Linked DNA regions of Bradyrhizobium diazoefficiens. The protein of the gene in region 2 interacts with the protein of the main gene of each other region in a pairwise test. Links are inferred from orthologs where the notes say so. Each region holds a gene or a part of one and is shown on either strand. Other genes may lie near its edges.

Evidence for each region.
Region 1: the proteins of parE (region 2) and dhaK interact in binary tests that used the Escherichia coli proteins (3 or more experiments, as listed by UniProt). The link is inferred for Bradyrhizobium diazoefficiens from one-to-one orthologs.

The regions. Positions count from the first base shown.
Region 1 is NZ_CP067102.1:5,325,925-5,330,163, forward strand. Bases 1,120-4,010 are described here. They hold dhaK (dihydroxyacetone kinase subunit DhaK), read right to left. Parts: upstream 3,115-4,010; coding sequence 2,125-3,114; downstream 1,120-2,124. Other genes in these bases: JJC00_RS25025 (ABC transporter substrate-binding protein), read right to left, coding at 1,120-1,885; JJC00_RS25035 (hypothetical protein), read right to left, coding at 3,154-3,585; ptsP (phosphoenolpyruvate--protein phosphotransferase), read right to left, coding at 3,582-4,010. Outside these bases: JJC00_RS25020 (ABC transporter permease), read right to left, coding at 1-441; more of JJC00_RS25025, read right to left, coding at 524-1,119; more of ptsP, read right to left, coding at 4,011-4,239. UniProt on the Escherichia coli protein: Dihydroxyacetone binding subunit of the dihydroxyacetone kinase, which is responsible for the phosphoenolpyruvate (PEP)-dependent phosphorylation of dihydroxyacetone via a phosphoryl group transfer from DhaL-ATP.
Region 2 is NZ_CP067102.1:4,641,974-4,647,298, reverse strand. What follows is about bases 1,038-4,030. They hold parE (DNA topoisomerase IV subunit B), read right to left. Parts: upstream 3,562-4,030; coding sequence 1,513-3,561; downstream 1,038-1,512. Other genes in these bases: JJC00_RS21750 (DedA family protein), read left to right, coding at 3,832-4,030; JJC00_RS21760 (outer membrane protein), read right to left, coding at 1,038-1,081. Outside these bases: more of JJC00_RS21760, read right to left, coding at 296-1,037; more of JJC00_RS21750, read left to right, coding at 4,031-4,362; JJC00_RS21745 (serine hydrolase), read left to right, coding at 4,571-5,325. UniProt on the Escherichia coli protein: Topoisomerase IV is essential for chromosome segregation; it is the principal protein responsible for decatenating newly replicated chromosomes. It relaxes supercoiled DNA.

The DNA.
Region 1 (4,239 bases), 680 kb from region 2 along the record:
CAGCGCCTGGTTGATCAGGCCCTCCTTGCCGAGCAACGGAATCCAGGAGATCATCCGGATGATGTTCGAGGTCCAGAACGGCACGGTGCACAGCAGGAACAGGCCGATTGCCAAAAGCTGGTTGCGAACGTGGAAGACGAGGAAATAGGCGACGAAGAAGCCAATAATCAGCGTAAAGACCCAAGTCAGCACCGTGAACTTGATGGTCGCCAGATACAGCTTCAGCGTCGGCGCCGAATGCAGCACCTCGACATAGCTTGCCAGCGTGAAGCCCGGCGTCAGCCCGCCAAAGCCGTCGGTAGCGAAGAAGCTGGCGGCCAGCACGACCAGGATCGGCGCCACGAAGAACGGCACGAGCACCAGCACCAGCGGCGACACATAAAGCCAACCGGCGAGATTGGCGCGTGAAGGAGTTTGAGCTGAACTCGAACTTGGCTGCATATCAGAAAATGCCTCGAAGCCGATCTTCTCGCACCGGCGCGTGACGGCGCCGGTGCTTTGCTTAAGTCAGGGAAAGCAGGTTTCAGGCCACCTTGAAGTCATTCCAGCGCTTGTTCATGTAGGCCGCTTCGTCCATCAGCGTGTTCCAGCACGAGATGTTCTTGACGCGATCGAGGAACGAGCCGCCGTCACGCTTGGTGCCGGCCTTCTCCATCGCCACACCATAGGGATCGTTGACCACCTCGGGCGCGGGCTGGCCCTCGTACCAGAACGCCCATTCGGCCGGCGTCAGGAACTTCTTCGCGGTCGACGGCACCGGGCTGTAATAGCCGTAGCGCGCGACGAAACCGCCCTGCCAACCCGACAGGTACCAGTTGAGATACTCATAGGCGGCGTCGAGCTTCTTGCCGGAGAGATGCTTCATCAGGCCCATGCCGTTGCACCAGCCGCGATAGCCTTCCTTGCCGTCCTTGACGTTGACCGGCGCGTAGACGCAAGGGATCTCCTTCACGCGCACCGCAGCGACTGCCGGCGACCACATCGACTGGATCACCACTTCGCCCGCCGCCATCAGCTGCACCGACTGGTCGAAAGTGGTCCAGGTCGCGCGGAACTGGCCCTGCTTCTTCAGCTCGATCAGCTTGTTGCAGGTGAAGTCGATCTCCTCCTTGGTCATGTTGCCCTTGTTGCCGTACTTGATCAGACCGGCGCTTTCGAAGCAGAGCGCGGCATCCATGATGCCGATCGCGGGCACGTCGAGGATCGCGGCTTTGCCCTTGAATTTTGGATCGATCAGGTCCTTCCATTCGGTCACTTCGTGGCCGACGAGATCGGGGCGATAACCGATGGAGTCGGCGTTGTAGACCTGCGGCAGGAAGGTCGCCCATTCGGTGACGCCGTCGTGCAGATCGGTCGCGTCTGGCTTCGCGATATACATCGCCTCATAGGGCGAGATGCCCTGGCGCGGGATCTTGTGGCCGTCGATCTCACCCTTGGTGAAGATGGGCAGGATGTTGTCGAACTCCTTGATCTTCTTGACCTCGATGCCCTGGATCACGCTGCGCTTGGCGGCAAGCTTGGCCTGCCAGCCCTCGAGATCGGCGATATCGACCGTATTAGGCTGGCTTATGAAGCGGTTGATGGCGGCGGAAGTGTCGAGGTTCTGCATCGTCACCTTGAAGCCGAGATCCTTGGCAGCCTGGTCGCCGATTGCCTTCACCACCGAGTAGGAGACGCCGACATGGCGCAGTTCGATGTCCTTGATCTCCTGCGCCCAGATGGTCGGGAATCCGCGGATCGCATCCGACCCTGCGGCTGCGCCCGCAACGGCGGCTGCACCCTTCAACAGCGTGCGCCGGCTCAGCTTTTTCGTCGACTTGACGTCCGTTTTGGCCTTCGTTCCCGCCGGATCGGAAGTGAACGTCCCCTTAGTCCCATCAGACATGGCAACCCTCGTTGGTTACGATGAACGCTCGCACCGATCGCCATTGATCGGCTGCTTATGTGATCAGATGCACGTGAGGCTAGGGGCAGGATTTTGCGAAGTAAAATTGGAAGTAAAAATTTGCGACATAAGCGCGACTAATGACTCGGTTTTCTGCATTCCCTTTCGGCACCCCCGGTCAGGAACACAGCAGGGCATGCGGCGGCGTCTCGAGCTCACGCGGCACCTCTCCCTATCCCTCAAACACCCCAACGCAGAGCTGCGGTGTGCACAGGGGCGTCCCACAATTTCGTCGCCTGGCTGTCGAGCACGGAGACGGTGATCGAGGCACCGGCCATGTCGAGGGACGTCACATAAGAACCCGTCAGGAATCGCGTGGCGGTGACCCCAGCGCCGTCCAGAATCCGCTTGGCGCTGTTGGCCATCAAATAGAGCTCGATCAGCGGTGTTGCGCCGAATCCGTTGACCAGGAGCAGGACTTCGCTGCCCTTGCTCGGTGCGAGATCGCCCAGGATCGCGTTGAGCATCTCGGCGGCAATCGCATCGGCAGATGCCAACGGCACCCTGCGGCGACCCGGCTCACCATGAATGCCGACACCCATCTCCATTTCGTCGTCAGCCAGGGTGAAGTTCGGTCGGCCCGCAGCCGGAACGGTGCACGGCAGGAGCGCCACCCCCATCGAGCGGGTGCGCCGATTGACATCATCCCCGAGCGTCTTGAGCGCGGCGAGCGGCATTCCCTTTTCGGCAGCGGCGCCGACCATCTTCTCGACGATCAGCGTGCCTGCGACGCCGCGACGGCCGGTCGTATAGGTCGATTTTTCGACCGCGACGTCGTCGTTGGTCACCACGCTGACGACTTCGCGCCCGGCCATCTCGGCGGCCATGGTGAAGTTCATCACATCGCCTTCGTAGTTCTTCACGATGAAGAGCACGCCTGCCCCGGCGTCGACGGCTTCCGCGGCCTCGATCATCTGATCCGGCGTCGGCGACGTGAAGACCTGACCTGGACACGCGGCATCGAGCATGCCGACGCCGACAAAGCCGGCGTGGAGCGGTTCATGTCCCGAGCCGCCGCCCGAGATGAGCGCGACCTTGCCCGGCTTCAGGGTGCGGCGGCGTACGAACTTCCGCTCGGCGCCGAGCAGCAGGATATCGGCATGGGCTGCCGCCAACCCGTCGAGACTCTCTTCGAGCAACGTATCGGCGCTGTTGATCAGCTTCTTCATGGCGTTCTCCCGGTTATCTGTTTTTGCAGTCAGAATTCGTCAGCCGATGCTTTCGGCGTAGCGCGCGAGCTGAGCAGCAAAATCGACGATGAGCTGCTCGAGCGCGCGATTCTTCTTGTCGTCACCGAGATCGGGCACGGTCACTGTGACAACGCGCGTGCGCGCCTCGCGGTGAGCTCCGCGCAGCCGTCCCGGATGTGCGCGCCCATAGGCCTTGAGGAACGCCGCCCGCTCGGCACCTGCGAGATGGCAGACCTCGAAGATGATCGGGACATGCTTCGCCGGGATCGGCACCAGATAGGCCGGATTTGTGATCTGACTGACGAAGGAGCGGTTCTTGCCGAGCGCTGCGGCGAGCTTCAATCGCGTCCCGGATGGCCGGTTGTCGAGAGCCCGCCGCAGGATGAGCTTGTAATCCGCGACATTGGTGTCGCCGGGCCGGCTTGTGTCCTCGCCTGCATCCTCGGTCATGCGGTCACCTCGGCGATAGCCGCCTTGAGCCGCGCCACCGCAATCGGCGAGACCGAGAGGGTCGTCAGCCCCTTCGCCAGCAGCGCATTCGTCAAGCGCGTATCGGCCGCGGCATCGCCACAGAGCGAGACCTCGACGCCGCGCTTGCGCCCGGCCTCGACTGTCCGCGCGATCAGCGCCAGCACCGCCGGATGGCCGGCATCGTTGAGGTCGGCGACAGCGCCGATGTCACGTGCCGCAGCCATCGTATATTGGGTGAGGTCGTTCGATCCGATGGAATAGAACGCCGCGCCAAACTCCTCCGCGCATAGCGCCGCCGCGGGGACTTCGACCATGATGCCGAGCGGCGGCCGGGCGCAGGCAATTCCCTCTGCGCTGAGTGCCGCGAATTCCGCGTCCAGCATGGCATTGGCACGGTCAAGCTCCGAAGGGATCGCGATCATCGGCAGCATCACCTTCAGCGTCCCGTGGACGGCGGCACGGCACAGCGCCCGCAACTGCACGCGAAACACCTCCGGCCGCGCAAGCGAGAGCCGGATTCCGCGCAGGCCCAGGAACGGATTGCGCTCGCCATCGACCGTCAAGCCGGCAATTGGCTTGTCACCGCCGGCATCGAGGGTGCGGATCGTTACCGGGCGTCCTGCGGCCCAGTCG
Region 2 (5,325 bases):
CATCGGTCCGATTCTGTCGCGACCCACGGCACAAGGTATCGCCGCGGATCGCGAAAACGTCCCGCAAGACTAGCCGTAGCTTCGGTTCGGATACAATGGCTGCGGACGCAGGCCGCGGGGAGGACGCGTGTCCGCGCGCAAGATAATTCTTGGCACCGCGGCTGCGGTCGCGCTGATCGCGGCCTATGCCCGCGTTAAACGATGAACCCATAACGAAAAAGCCCCGGCGGAACCGGGGCTTTTGACGTCTGAAGTTCAGATCAGATCAGTGCTTTTCAGCTCAGTGCTTTTCAGCTCAGTACTTGGCGACGACGGGACCGGTCCAGTTGAAGCGGTAGACCAGCGAGGTCGAGATCGTCTGGTTCCAGCTGTTGGCGCGGATGCTGTTGACGCCGGTCGGCAGGTTGGTGACGTCGGAGAGCTCATCCCGGGTCTTGGCGTCGTAGAAGGCCGAACGGTATTCGGTCTTCATGAACCAGCCGGGCGACGTGATACCGAAGATGTTCAGGCTGTTCTCGACACCGCCGCCGACGAACCAGCCGTTGCGGTTGTAGCCGCTGAGGTGCACGCCAGTCGGAGCGCCGCCCAGGGTCGTGAAGCTGGTGCTGCCGAAGTGGGCGCCAGAGTAACCGCCGTTGACATAGGAGAGAACGTTCGGAGCAACCAGCCAGCCGAGGCGCACGCCAGCGGCCCAGGAGTCTTCCAGCTTCTGGTTGCCGGTGTAGCCGAGGATCGGATCCTGCACGGTGGAGCGGATGCTGCCGAACTGACCGTCAGCGAACACGCCGCCGACCCAGGTGCCGCTGAACTGCCAGTCGTAGCCGAGGCCGACGGTGCCGAACCAGCCCGAGCCACCCTGACGCTGGGTGATGGTCAGCGGAACCGCGCCGACGGTCGACTGGACGGACTGGTCGGAGTTCGAGAGACCGCCGCCGCCGCCGCCGAAGATGTAGAAGCCGGTCCAGTTGGCAACCGGCGCAGCCACCGGGGCCTTGACGTAGGGACGGGCAGCAAGGTCAGCCGCCGAAGCCGAACCGGTCATCGCCGCGACCGCGGTCAGTGCGAGTACAATCTTCTTCATGATAAAATCCCCAACCTTGGTCCGTAGCAGGCGCGAGCGCTCTGAAGTCCGTGTGATCTGATACCCGAACTATAGACGGTTCTCGCCGAAATGCTGTTGCAGGGCAGGCACAGTCGCCGGAAAACGCCCGCTGGCGGGGTTTCGAAGTGCCGTCGCCGAATCCGCTAAAAATGATGTAACTTCAATGTATTACGACGGGCCGTCGAAGCTTCCGTGCGGGTAGGCTTTCGTTAGGAAGTGGCCTTTGTCCGAAACGGAGGCAATCCTGCCTCAGCCCCTGGCTTGCCGCCCCGGCCGCTGTGAGTCGTTGGCCGAGTCGGGCATTCGAGAGGTAAAATGCTGCGGATGAATCGCCCTAAGAGGCCCAATCGTCCATCCCGAATCAAAAAGCCCCGGCCGCGGGCCAGGGCTTTTCGACGAGAATCGCCGCATCAGACGTCGAGCAGCTCTTCGCTGGCGAACTCGGCCTTGTCGGAGATGAAGGCGAAGCGCGCTTCGGCCTTGGTGCCCATCAGGCGCTCCACTGAATCCGCAGTGGTGTCGCGATCGTCGGGCAACAGTACCACCTTGAGCAATGTGCGCTTGCTCGGATCCATAGTGGTTTCCTTGAGCTGCGCCGGCATCATCTCGCCGAGGCCTTTGAAGCGGTTCACCTCGACCTTGGCATTGGCGTTGAACGTGCTCTTGATCAGCTCTTCCTTGTGCTTGTCGTCGCGCGCGTAGACTGACTTGGTGCCGTGGGTCAGCTTGTAGAGCGGCGGTACAGCAAGGAAGAGATGTCCTTCGTCGATCAGCTTCGGCATCTGCCGGTAGAAGAAGGTGATCAGCAGCGAAGCAATGTGGGCGCCGTCGACGTCGGCGTCGGTCATGATGATGATGCGCTGATAGCGCAGATCCTCTTCGCGATATTGCAGAAGCTGGCCGCAACCGATCGCCTGCACCAGATCGGAGAGCTGGGCGTTCGCCGTCAGCTTGTCCTTGCCGGCGGAGGCGACGTTGAGGATCTTGCCGCGCAGCGGCAGCACAGCCTGGGTCTTGCGGTCGCGCGCCTGCTTGGCGCTGCCGCCGGCCGAGTCGCCCTCGACGATGAAGAGTTCTGAGCCGTCGGTGCCCGCATCGGTGCAGTCGGCGAGCTTGCCGGGTAGGCGCAGCTTCTTGCCCGCGGTTTTCCGCGCGGTCTCTTTCTCCTGCCGCCGGCGCAGACGCTCCTCGGCGCGGTCGATCACGAAGTCGAGCAGCCGGTTGGCCATGTTCGGATTGCCCGACAGCCAATGATCGAACGGATCCTTCATCGCCTGTTCGACGATGCGCTGCGCTTCTGCGGTGGCGAGACGATCCTTGGTCTGGCCCTGGAATTCAGGCTCGCGCACGAACACCGAGAGCATCACGGCGGCCCCCACCATCACGTCTTCCGAGGTGATGGACGAAGCGCGCTTGCCCTGGCCGACGCGCTCGGCGTGGTCCTTCAGGCCGCGCAACAGCGCGCTGCGCAGGCCCGATTCGTGCGTACCGCCATCGGGCGTCGGAACGGTGTTGGTGTAGGAGGAGAGGAAGCCGTCGGCATCCGCGGTCCAGGCCACGGCCCATTCGCAGGCGCCATGCGCACCGTTGCGGCCCGATTTGCCGGAGAAGATGTCGGGGTGCACCAGCGTGTCGGCGTGGATCGCGGCTGCCAGATAGTCCTTCAGGCCGCCGGGGAAGTGGAAGGTCGCTTCCGGTGGAACATCCTCGACGCCCTTGAGCAGCTCGGGCGCACAGTTCCAGCGGATCTCGACGCCGCCGAACAGATAGGCCTTTGAGCGCGTCATCTTGAACAGGCGCTGCGGCTTGAACGCGGCCTTGGCGCCGAAGATGTCGGTGTCGGGCTTGAAGCGTACGCGCGTGCCGCGGCGGTTGTTGACCTTGCCGAGATCCTCGAGCTTGCCCTTGGGATGGCCGCGCTCGAACGTCATGCGATGCAGCTTCTGGCCGCGCGCGACCTCGACCTCGAGCCGCGAGGAGAGTGCGTTCACCACGGAGATGCCGACGCCGTGCAGACCGCCCGAGGTCTCGTAGACCTTGCTGTCGAACTTGCCGCCCGAATGCAGCGTGCACATGATGACTTCAAGCGCCGACTTCTTCGGGAACTTCGGATGCGGATCGATCGGGATGCCGCGGCCATTGTCGGTGACGGTGAGGAAGCCGTCTGCGGAGAGCTCGACGCCGATGAAGGTCGCGTGCCCCGCTAAGGCCTCGTCCATCGAGTTGTCGATGACTTCGGCGAAGAGATGATGCAGCGCCTTCTCGTCGGTGCCACCGATATACATGCCGGGCCGGCGCCGGACCGGTTCCAGTCCTTCAAGCACCTCGATGTCGGCGGCCGTGTAATCGGCCTCGCCACCGGTCCCACGCGGGGCCGCCTTTGCGGCAGTCGTGCGAGCTTTCGGCTCATTGCCGTCGAACAAATCGTTTTTGCTTTTTGTTTTCAAATGCTTGGACATATATCTTGATGCGTTTTGAGGGCCGCGCAGCGGCGAATCGGTTCAGGCGACTATGCCACGGCTGGCTTGGAAAGGTCACCGCGTGCCAGCCGGGCGGGGTGTGGGTGAGAGCCAATCTCGGCGATTTTACGCCGTATCCCTACCAGTTCCCGGCAATTTGAGGCCCAAGCCCGGCTTGGGCGGGGTTTTGTGACTTGATGTCACACAAGTCCTTGGCTTACCAGTCTTTTCATCTGACGAACTCGTGACGGGGCGGGAAGGCGATCTGGAATGGAGCAGTACGCGCACGCGCTGGCCGACTTCGTGCGTGCTCATCAGGTCTGGGCGGCGCCGATCGTGTTCCTGCTGGCCTTCGGCGAGTCGCTGGCTTTCATCTCGCTCCTGATCCCGGCCTGGGGTGCTTTGGTGGCGATCGGTGCGTTGATCGGTGCGAGCGGCATCAGCTTCTATCCGGTCTGGATTGCCGGCGGCATCGGCGCCGCACTTGGCGACTGGGTCTCCTACTGGTTCGGCTACCGCTACAAGGAGCAGGTCGCCCAGATGTGGCCGCTCTCGCGCTATCCGGAAATCCTGCCAAAGGGCGAGGCCTTCGTACGCAGCTGGGGTGTGCCCAGCATCTTCATCGGCCGCTTCTTCGGCCCCTTGCGCGCCTCCGTGCCGCTCGCCGCTGGCATTTTCGAAATGCCTTACTGGAGCTTTCAGGCCGCCAATTTCGTCTCCGCGCTGGTCTGGTCGGCGGCGCTCCTGCTGTTTGGCGACGTGATCGCGACGATCATGGAATGGCTCTGGCGGGTGATCTAGAGGGTCTTCTGGAGCGTGCTGCGCACGATATCGATCAGCCGATGGGCTGCCGGCCGCGAGAGGAAAGAGCAGCGCGATTGCCTGATCCATCGCAGGCTTCCGAGAAATATGTGCCACGCTTGCACGGGCCAGCCGCAAATGCTACGACACGTAGCATTACGGGTCGTCATCCAGCGATTGTGGAGGCGACCGGAAAAAAATGTGTGTCATGTCCAGCCGATCTGTCCGAAGCAACACGACCATCACAGCCCTCATCCCCGAGCTCGACGCGCTGGTCGCGGAGGCGATGGCGGAGTGGCAGGTGCCGGCCGTGACACTCGCCGTCGTGCAGAACGGCGAGACGGTGCTGCTCAGGACATGGGGCCAGCGCGACGTCGAGAGCGGGCTGCCCGCGACGCCAGAGACGCAGTTCCTGATCTGCTCGATCACCAAAACTTTCACCGCCACGGCGTTGGCGCTGCTGGTGGCCGAGGGACGGCTCGATTGGAAAAAGCCGGTCCGCGACACCATTCCCGAATTCCGCCTGTATGACGCGATCGCGACCGAGCGTGTCACCGTGCGCGACCTGCTCAGCCACCACTCCGGCCTGCCCCGCCACGACTGGATATGGATTCCAGCCGATCTCTCGCGCAGCGAGATGATGACGGCGCTGCGTCACCTTGAGCCGGCCCGGGACATCCGCACCGATTTTCAATACAACAATCTCGCCTACAATGCCGCCGGCCTTGTCGTCGAGCGCATCAGTGGTCAGAGCTATGAAGATTTCATCCGCACCCGGCTGACTGATAAATTGCGGATGCCGGTCGGCTTTTCAGCCGAGGAGTACGCCGCGGCAACTGATGTCGCCGTTCCCTATCTGGTGGAACGCGGCGACGTGCGTTCGCGCAGCAAATTCTTCCCCATCACCACGACGGGCGCCGGCGCCATCGTCACCTCGGTTGCCGCCCTCGCCAACTGGATGAA